Regions from separate parts of the Streptomyces sp. NPDC096310 genome, predicted to be linked through region 3. Evidence: riboswitches for the same ligand, from Rfam matches in the RefSeq annotation. Region 3 holds a riboswitch; each other region holds the start of a gene.
The links. A riboswitch is a leader RNA that binds a small molecule or an ion and turns the genes downstream of it on or off. The one in region 3 is predicted to bind cobalamin.
Positions count from the first base shown of each region.

Region 1: it holds a riboswitch for cobalamin, as region 3 does, so the genes downstream of both, ACIQ7D_RS34320 (CbtB-domain containing protein) here and ACIQ7D_RS11910 (ABC transporter substrate-binding protein) in region 3, are expected to answer to the same signal.
Region 2: it holds a riboswitch for cobalamin, as region 3 does, so the genes downstream of both, cobN (cobaltochelatase subunit CobN) here and ACIQ7D_RS11910 (ABC transporter substrate-binding protein) in region 3, are expected to answer to the same signal.

Region 1 is NZ_JBIWFO010000032.1:43,395-46,660, forward strand. Features, by position in the region: gene ACIQ7D_RS34310 (NAD(P)-dependent oxidoreductase) at 1-239, shown strand, start outside; gene ACIQ7D_RS34315 (CbtA family protein) at 229-1,077, opposite strand; gene ACIQ7D_RS34320 (CbtB-domain containing protein) at 1,123-1,362, opposite strand; cobalamin riboswitch at 1,400-1,556, opposite strand; gene ACIQ7D_RS34325 (histidine phosphatase family protein) at 1,579-2,292, shown strand; gene ACIQ7D_RS34330 (GlsB/YeaQ/YmgE family stress response membrane protein) at 2,296-2,559, opposite strand; gene ACIQ7D_RS34335 (hypothetical protein) at 2,711-3,028, opposite strand; gene ACIQ7D_RS34340 (Mut7-C RNAse domain-containing protein) at 3,244-3,266, shown strand, end outside.
Region 2 is NZ_JBIWFO010000032.1:31,401-34,666, reverse strand. Features, by position in the region: gene cobG (precorrin-3B synthase) at 1-1,193, opposite strand, end outside; cobalamin riboswitch at 1,280-1,440, shown strand; gene cobN (cobaltochelatase subunit CobN) at 1,475-3,266, shown strand, end outside.
Region 3 is NZ_JBIWFO010000004.1:199,329-202,594, forward strand. Features, by position in the region: gene ACIQ7D_RS11905 (FecCD family ABC transporter permease) at 1-103, opposite strand, end outside; gene ACIQ7D_RS11910 (ABC transporter substrate-binding protein) at 202-1,287, opposite strand; cobalamin riboswitch at 1,355-1,537, opposite strand; gene ACIQ7D_RS11915 (DNA-binding response regulator) at 1,615-2,283, shown strand; gene ACIQ7D_RS11920 (hypothetical protein) at 2,250-3,266, opposite strand, start outside.

The DNA.
Region 1 (3,266 bases), on a different contig from region 3:
TCAGGGAGGTGTACACGGACCTGGAGCTGATGGAACGGACCCTGGCCGACAGCGACCTCGACTGGACGTCGGTACGGCCGCCCCGGCTGACGAACGGCGCGGGCCGAGGCATCTACCGGCACGCGATCGACGCGGGCCCGCCCGGCAACCGCATCGCCCGCGCCGATGTCGCCCGCGCCATGCTCGACTTCATGGCGGCGCCGGAGACGGTACGCCACGTGGTGGGCGTCAGCGAGTGACCTCCCCCATGGTCCCGGCCCCCGAGGCCCCGGTCCCCGAGGTCCCCACGGTCCCGGCGGCCGGCGCGGGGACGGCAGCCGCCCGCGGCCGGAGCGCGCGCTCGGCCAGTACGCCGAAGATCAGCCCGAAGGCCGTCCACAGCAGCGCCTGCACACCGAGCGACGCGAGCCTGAACTCCCACAGCAGCGCGGCGGGGAAGGACGCGGGAACGGCGTCGGTGTTGCCGGGCAGCACCAGACAGGCGACGGCCACCACGGCCACGTAACCGCCACCGGCGGCGAGCGACGCGTTCCAGTTGCCGAGCCGGGGCGCCAGCCGTCGGCCCGCGATGACGGCGATGACCGCCAGCAACACGCTGAGCAGGATCATCAGGAAGAACAGCGTGGTGCGTCTGCCGATGGTGTCCGGGCTGCCGACGGCGGGCGGCGCCGCCGGATACTTCAGGAACGGCACCAGACAGACGGTCGTGAAGGCGGCGCCCGCGACCAGCGCCGCGGTCGCCCGTGGACCGAACCGGCCGATCCTGCCCAGGCTCACGGCGAAGACCAGCGAGGCGATACCGCCCAGGGCCACCCCGTACACCAGTACACCGGTGGCGAGTCCGAACGTCGACTGGACGGGCCTGCTGACCAGTTCCTCTTCCTCCTCCCCGGCCGCGCCGGAGTCCGGTGCCGCGCCGTGGTGATGCGCCGGGGCGGACCGGGCCTCCTCCTGGGCGATGGAGTCCCGTACGGACGGCTCACCCGCGAAGTAGGCCAGCGCGAAGGCGAGAAGCCCGGCCAGCACGCCCGCGACCATGCCGCGGACCAGGATGATTCTGACGGTGGAGGCATGCATGCGCGTATATCTCCGTAATCTCCGTGCTCCGTGATCGCCGTCAGGTCAGTGGCAGGGGAAACCGAGCAGATGACGGCCGTCGTGCACCCACTCGTGCACACCGGAACCGGAGATCACCGACGTCGCGCCCTGTTCGGCGCCGACGAAGTAGAGCAGCACCAGCATCAGGGTGCCGACGAAGACCGCCCACGGCAGAACGGCGCGCAGCGGAAGCGGAGCCGGTACGGCGACGGTGGACGAGGTGGGCGCGACGGCCGCGTTCGCAGACGCTATGGACTGAGCCATGGCAGATCCTCCTTGGGGAACTCGCGTCCCGTTTCATGGAGCTCGAACGACGGCCTTCGGGTCTGACTCACCGGGCCCCCGCCGCATGGCACGCGGCCGGCACCCGGCATACAGTGGCGCGACCGTGCCGGAATCTCACCGGACTTCCGTCTCGCCGTCGTGGATATCGACGTGAAGGTACCGCGAACCGGCAGACGGGCCAAGGGGGCCCTTGCCATGACGATCCGCGTGCTGCTCATCTCACCCGCCATGGGACCGGCCCTGCGCGCGGCCCGCTTCGGCGAGGAACCACCGGAAGTCCGGCGGCCCGAGGCGCCCGGGGACGGCCCCGGGTACGACGGCCCCGCGGACACCCCCGGGAACGCCCCCGGCGCGGTGGGCGACCCCGGGGCCGGGCAGGACAGCGCGGTGGACACCGCCGGGGTACGTCAGACCGAGGCCGTACGGGAGGACTTCCTCCGCGGCGCCCGTACCGCCGCCGTGTACGTCTCGCCCTCGCCCCGCTGCCGTACGACCGCCCGCCTGCTCGGCCTGGACGCGCGGCCGCTGCCCGACCTCGCGCCCTGGGCGATGGGCCGCTGGCGGGGCAGGACCCTCGACGAGGTCGCCGCCGCGGAACCGCGGGCGGTGAGCGCCTGGCTCGCCGACCCCGCCGCCGCGCCGCACGGCGGTGAGTCCCTGCTCGCGCTCCAGGCCCGCGTCGGCCGCTGGCTCGACGCGCTGGGGCAGAACACCCCCCGGGTGGTCGCCGTGGCCGAGCCGGACATCGTCCGCGCCGCCACCGTCCACGCGCTCGGCACGGCCGCCGGAACGTTCTGGCGGTTCGACGTACGGCCGCTCACCGCCACCGAGTTCACCGGACGGGACGGCCGCTGGAACCTGCTCAGCGGCCGTCCGCTCGCCGGCGAAGGCACCGGAGAGGAAATCTGAGAATCAGCCGCGGCCCTTGGCTCGGTCCAGCGCGGCCACCCCCACGGCCGCCAGGCCGACCTGGATGATCAGCTCGATCCAGTCGAAGCCTTTGGTGTCCGCGACGCCGAACGCCGCCGCGATGAACGTACCGACGAGCGCCGCGACGATACCGACGCCGATGGTCCACAGCACCCCGATGCGCTGGCGCCCGGGCACCACGAGCCGGCCGAGCACACCGATGACGATGCCGACGACGACGGCAACGAAAATGCCGGATATCTCCATGTCCCCTCCTCTTCGCCCACTTACTGTCGAAAGTGGTACTCGCCGACCGTGTGCCCGCCCTGCGGACGCCGAATCCTTGCCGCCACCCACAAGGCCCTGAAGACCCGCACGCCCCACCGGGGGCCCGCAGGCCGGCCAGGCCCGCCGAGGCCTACCGCTGCGGCGTCCAGCCCGGGCCGCGCCCCGTCAGCGCCAGCAGCACATCGAACGGAGCGGCGCCCTCCGCCACCGGCTCCCCGGACATCCCCATCCGCCGGGCCGTCGGCGCCAGCGCCCCGAACTCCGCCACCAGCACCCCGACGAGCGCCGCCTCCGGCTCGTACGGCTGGCCCGTCGCCCGCGCCAGGTCCCACGCGTGCACCGTCAGGTCCCTCGGCACCATCGAGCCGACCGTCCTGGCCGGCAGCCCCGTCGCCCCCGACGTGCCCTCCTCGGCACCCGGCGCGCCCCACGCGGCCCTGCGCGCCATGCCCTCGTCGACCGGATCAGGACGGACCCCGCGATCCGGCCCCTCGCCCGCCCCACCGACGAGGCCCGCGCTCGCCGCCGACCTCGGCTACAGCGACCAGGCCCATCCCGTCCGGGACTTCACGGCGACGGTAGGCGTCCCACCCACGGCGTACGCCCGCACCGGGCCCCGGGAAATCCCTGGCCCGCCCGGCCGTGCGGTGACATCCTGACGGCGTGAACGGACCGGAGATCCACAT
Region 2 (3,266 bases), on a different contig from region 3:
GCGGCGGCGTCCGCCCGTACGTCCGCGAGCGCCTTGGCGCACCCGGGCCGCCCGGTGCAGGCGCCGACACCGAGCCAGGGGGAGCCGGGCTCGGTGACCAGGCCGGCGGTACGGAGGCGCCCGAGGAGACCGGCGGCGTCGTCCGGGGCCAGGCCGGGAACGATCACCCCGCGCCAGGGAGTCAGCCGCAGGCCGCCGCCCCCGTACAGCAGATGCCGCCACTGCGCCACGCTCAGCCGCCCCAGCCGGGGGTACGCGGAGAGCGCGACCGTCCCGTCGGGGGAGGGGATCAGCCCGGGGACGGGCACCCGTGCGCCCTCCCGCGTCTCCTCCGCATCCCCCGTCAGGTCCCCCGCCGAGTCCCCCGTCGGGACTCCCGCCAAGTCCCCTGTCAGGACCGTGATCCCGGCCGCCGTCAGGCGCTCCGTCACCGCGGCGGGCAGCCCGCGGGCCACCACGGCGGGCAAGTCCCGTACGCGCCAGGCGCCCGTGCCGCTCGCCTCCGCCGCCGTGCGGAAGGTCTCCGCCGCCAGCAGGGCCGCGCGCGGGGCGTCGGCGGCCGGGACGCGTACCGCCCGTACCGGCTGGTCTCCGAACGGCGGGTGATTCATACCGATCTGTACCGTTGCCGTGCCGTCCCGCCGTGCGAGCAACGTCACATCCGCGCCCAGCGTCGCCACATCGCCCCGGCCGTCGTCCAGCGCGAACAGGAAGCGCCCGGAAAGCTCCGCCGCCGCCTCGCTCGCGCACAGCAGCCCGTCCAGCCGCCGGGCCCACGACGGCACGTCCCCGGCGCCGAGTCCGTCGAGTCCGGCCAGCGGTGAGGCGACGATGTTCCGGACCCGCTCGTGCTCCTCCGACGGCAGCAGATCCGCCTCGTGCAGCAGCGCCGCCAGCTCACCGCCGCAGCTCGCGCCGAGCCCCCGGAGCTGGACATTGCCCCGGGACGTGAGGTCCAGACGACCGTCGCCCAGACGCTCCGCCGCATCCGCCAGGGCGAGCGCCTGACGGTGCGTCAACAGCCCTGCGGGCAGCCGGAGTCTGGCCAGGAACCCGTCGTCGGCACGGTGCAGCCGCAGCGCGCCGGGGCAGGCGTCACCCCGTTCCCGTACGACATCGCGCACCGCGCCCCCGACCGGAGCGCGCGCGGCGGCTTCGTCCCGGTTCACGGGTGTTGGCGAGGTGGGCGGCATGGCCGCGAGCATACCCACGTGGCCCCCGCCCGCCCCCTCCTCGTCCGCCGCCCCGACGAGGCGCCCTCCCCCGCCCGTGACCTCAGCACTTACTATGCAGACGGCGGGCCCGTCAGGCCCGTCACACGCCAGTGACGGCGTCATGGGGAGGAAGCCCGGTGCGAACCCGGCGCGGTCCCGCCACTGTGAACCCGACAGCTCCGGCCGTCGGGTGAGCCAGGAACTCCCGCCGTCCTCCACACCCGCCCGGGGCGCGGACCCCGAGGAAGGCCAGACGCCGCATGCTTCTGCTCCTGTCGACGTCCGACACCGATCTGCTCAGCGCCCGCGCCGCCAACGCGGCGGACGGCCCGGTCCCGTACCGGTTCGCCAACCCGGCCCGGCTCGCGCTCGACGAACTGCCCGCGCTGCTGGAGGGCGCCGACCTCGTCGTCGTACGGCTCCTCGGCGGTCTGCGCGCCTGGCAGGACGGCATCGACGCCCTCCTCGCCCGGGACATCCCCGTCGTCGTCCTCACCGGCGAACAGGCGCCCGACGCACAGCTCATGGAGGCGTCCACCGTCCCCATCGGGATCGCCGCCGAGGCGCACGCCTATCTCGCCCACGGCGGGCCCGCCAACCTGGACCAGCTCGCGCGGTTCCTCTCCGACACCGTCCTGCTGACCGGCCACGGCTTCGAGCCGCCCGCCGCCGCGCCCACCTGGGGACGGCTGGAGCGCAAGGTCAGGCCGCCGCGCTTCGGCCGGCCAGGCCATTCCGTGGCCGAGGTGGCCCCGACCGTCGCGGTCCTCTACTACCGCGCGCACCACATGAGCGGCAACACCGCCTTCGTCGAGACGCTGTGCTCGGCGATCGAGGACGCCGGGGCCCGGCCCCTGCCGCTCTTCGTCTCGTCCCTGCGCGCCCCCGAGCCGGAGCTGCTGGCCGCCCTCGGCGAGGCGCATGCCATCGTCACCACCGTGCTCGCCGCCGGGGGCACCAAGCCCGCCCAGGCGTCGGCGGGCGGCGACGACGAGGCGTGGGACGCGGGCGCGCTCGCCGCACTCGACGTACCGATCCTCCAGGCCCTCTGCCTCACCAGCAGCCGCGCTGCCTGGGAGGAGAGCGACGAGGGGCTGACGCCGCTCGACGCGGCCTCGCAGGTCGCCGTACCGGAGTTCGACGGCCGGCTGATCACCGTCCCGTTCTCCTTCAAGGAGATCGACGAGGACGGACTGCCCGCCTACGTACCCGACCCCGAGCGGGCCGCGCGCGTCGCCGGGATCGCCGTACGCCACGCCTCGCTCGCCCACCGTACGAACGCCGAGAAGCGCGTCGCGCTGGTCCTCTCCGCGTACCCCACCAAGCACTCCCGCATCGGCAACGCCGTCGGCCTCGACACCCCCGCCAGCGCCGTCGCGCTGCTGCGCCGGCTGGTCGCCGAGGGATACGACTTCGGTACGGAGGCGGACGAGCCCGTGCCCGGTCTGGAGTCCGGCGACGGCGACGAGCTGATCCGCGCGCTCATCGACGCGGGCGGCCACGACCAGGAATGGCTCACCGAGGAGCAGCTCGCCCGCAACCCCGTCCGTATACCGGCGGCCGACTACCGGCGCTGGTACGAACTGCTCCCCGCCGGTCTGCGGGCCTCCGTCGAGCGGCACTGGGGGCCGCCGCCCGGCGAGATGTTCCTCGACCGCAGCCGCGTCGGCGCGGGCGGCGACCCGGACGGCGACATCGTGCTCGCCGCCCTGCGGCGCGGCAATCTGCTGATCCTCATCCAGCCGCCGCGCGGCTTCGGCGAGAATCCGATCGCGATCTACCACGACCCCGATCTGCCGCCCTCGCACCACTACCTGGCCGCGTACCGCTGGATCCAGGCGGCCGAGCACGACGGCGGTTTCGGCGCCGACGCCATGATCCACCTGGGCAAGCACGGCAACCTGGAGTGGCTGCCCGGCAAGAACGCCGGGATGTCCGCGTCCTGCGCGCCGGACGCCGCGCTCGGTGACCTGCCGCTGATCTACCCGTTCCTCGTCAACGACCCGGGCGAGGGCACACAGGCGAAGCGGCGCGTGCACGCCACGCTCGTGG
Region 3 (3,266 bases):
GGATGTCCGCGGGCCCGATGGTGATCGCCACGGCGACGGAGAGCGCGAGCGCGGCGAGGGCACAGGCCCAGCCTGCCGGGCGGAGCCAGGCCGCCGTCCGGATCCGGTGGAACCGGCCGTCCTGGGCCGGGGCGGACGGTGCGGACGGGTCCGGGGACGCGTGCGGCGCGGCGGGCGTCCCCGACGCCCGTTCCGTGGTTTTCACGCGGCGGGCGCGTACGCGCGCAGCGCCGCCGCCACCCGCTCGACGCCCTCCACCGTACGGATGCTCGGGTTCATCGCCTGGCCGCTGAGCCGGACGTACCGCCGGTGCTTCACCGCGTCCATGTTCCTGGTGGCCGGGTTGGTCTCCAGGAACTCGATCTTCTTGGCCGCCGTCTCGGCCGTCTCCGACCTGCGGGAGAGATCCCCGATCACCAGGAAGTCCGGGTTCCGGTCGGCGACCGTCTCCCAGTTGATCTGGGGCCACTCGTCATGGGTGGAGTCGAAGACGTTCTTGGCACCGACGGTCCGCGTGATGATGCCGGGCGCCCCGCAGCAGCCGCCCATGTAGGGGGCCTCGGAGTTGGCGAACCAGTAGAGGAAGGTGGTCTCCGCCGCCTTCTTGGTGTCGATCCCGGCGACCGCCTTGTTCATCCGTTCCTTCAGGCTCCGGACGAGCGTGGCGCCCCGCTCCTCGACGTCGAACACCCTGGCCAGATCGCGGATCTCGCCGTAGATGTCCTCCATCGTCAGCGGCGTCGCGCGCGATCCGTCGGTGTCGCCGGAGTTGTCCTTGGCGCAGTCGGACGGGGAGACATAGGTCGGCACGCCCAGCTTCCCGAACTGCGCGCGCGTGGCCACACCGCCCTTGCCCAGGGTGGATTCGAAGGAGGAGGCGACGAAGTCGGGCTCGGTGTCGAGGACCTTCTCGAAGGACGGATTGTTGTCGGCCAGCCGCTCGACCTCGGCATTCTCCTTCTCCAGCCCCTTGGGCAGCGGGTCCGTCCAGGTGGCGGTGCCGGCCATCCGGTCACCGAGGCCGAGGGAGAGCATGATCTCCGTGGTGCCCTGGTTGAGCGAGACGGCCCGCTCGGGCGGCGCGTCGATCCGTACCTTCTGACCGCAGTTGGTGACGGTACGGGGATAACCGGCGGCCCCGGACCTGGCCTCCGCCCCGGAACCCGATCCGGCCCCGGAGGCGCTGTCCCGGGTGGTGGTCGTCCCCTGTCCGCCGCAGCCGGTCAGCAACAGGGCGCCGGCCGCGAGGAGAAGAGTGGTACGGCGGGCAAGGCGTGCGATCGGCACGGAGTCGTTCCTCTGCGTCGAGGGCCCATGCGCGGAGCCCGGTCGTACGGTGCTCCCCCGCCACGGGACGCGGACGGAGGCCGCCAGCAGGTCTTCGGACTCGGGGTCATCCGGACGGGAGCGCCTTCCCGGACTGCCGTCCAGTGGCCGATGCCCCGCCCGTCGCCCTCACCGCTGCGCGTCAGCTCCGGATTCGCACCGGATTCCCTGACCCACGTACATGGGTTCGACTGGCCTCGGCAAGCTATCACAGGCGTTTTCCCGCCCCCCTGCGGCACTTTCCGGCGCTTTCCGCCCGGTGGCGGCCCGCGCGGCGGACAATGGGGCATGGCCGAAACCGCGCCCGTGAAGGTCGCCCTGATCGACGACCATCCCGTGGTCCTCGCGGGCATCGAGTCCTGGTACGCGGCATCGGAGCGGCCGATCGCGGTGACCGCCAAGGGCCCCGATCTGTCGGTGGCGACGAGCGGGCCAGGGCGGGACGCGGACGTCGTGGTGCTGGACCTCCAGCTCGGCCCGGGCAGGTCGGCAGGGCTGCCCGCCTACCCCGAGCTGCGGCAACTCGTCGCGCGGGAGCGGCAGGTGATCGTCTACACCATGCAGGACAGCCAGGAGACCGCGCTGACCTGTCTGGATCTGGGCGCGTTCACCTACCTCACCAAGGCGGAGGGCGAACGGCACCTCATGGCGGCGACCCTGGCGGCGGCCGACTGCCGCCCGTACACCCCGCCCGCGCTGGCCGGGGCGTTCGGCAGCGACGCGCGCAAGGGGCGGCCCGCGCTCACCCCGCGTGAGGTGGAGGTGCTGCTGGAGTGGTTCCAGTCGGAGTCCAAGGCGATGGTCGGGGCGAGCCTGGGGCTCTCGGTCCGTACGGTGAACACCTATCTGGAGCGGGTCAGGATCAAGTACGCCAACGCGGGCCGGCCCGCGACGACCAAGGCCAATCTGGTCGCGCGGGCCATTCAGGACGGGCTGACATCGCTGGACGAGCTGTGACCCCGGGCGCCGGGGACGGCGGCGACCACGTCGTCGGCGCCGCCGGCGCCGGCCGAAGCGACCCTGCCGCCCGGAGCGGCGCCGTCGCTCGCAGCGGCTCCGTCGGCAGCGGTGTCGAGGACGCAGGACGCCTCGACCAGCAGCCGCCCCTCGCTGCGTACGGTACGCACCCGCACCCCCTGCTCGGCCGCGTCCGGGATCTCCGTCAGCGCCGTCGCCGGGCCGTCCGTCACCACGCTCACCCGCACCAGGCCGCCGCTGCGCACCACCGTGGCGCGGGCGCTGTGCTCGGCGGTCGCCAGCGCGGCGAGCACCGGCTCGGTGAGCGCGCGGCGCAGCCGCCGGTCCACCGGGGCCGAGGCCCCGCGTACGGCGAGCTGTACGTCGACGCCCTGGCGTTCGGCGACGTCGATACCGGCCCGTAGTTCGTGGAGCAGCGGATCGTGCGCGTGGTCGCGCTCCGCGAAGAGCCGCCGCAGCCGCGCGGCCTCGACGGCGGAGCGGCGCCGTACCGCCCCGTCCCCCGGGTCGAGCGCACCGTCCGCGAGCCCGGTCAGCAACGGCAGGACGGAGCGGCCGAGTTCGGCGTAGCGGGCCCGCTGGTCGGCGTGGACCTGGGCGGCGACGGCGGCCTCCGTACGGACGCGCTCCTGTTCGCGCCCTGTGGCGCTCGCGGCGGCGGCGCACTCCCCGAGCGACCGGGCGAGCATCGCGGCGGCCACCTGGAAGGTGCAGATGGCCAGGGCGCTGACGGCCATCCCGGAGGCGGCCTCACGGGTCGGCACCCCGGCGAGCAGCAACTGACCGAGCGTCACGGCGAGATGGCCGCCGATGAAGACCAGCGTCGGCCCCAGCCCGGCGTCGAAGAGCAGCAGCACCCCGAACCAGCCGATCTCCAGGAACGTCCAGTGCGGGGTGCCGATGAAGTCCTCCACGGGCAGCCGGCTGGTGGCGACGGTCGACGCCACGACGGTGCAGGTCAG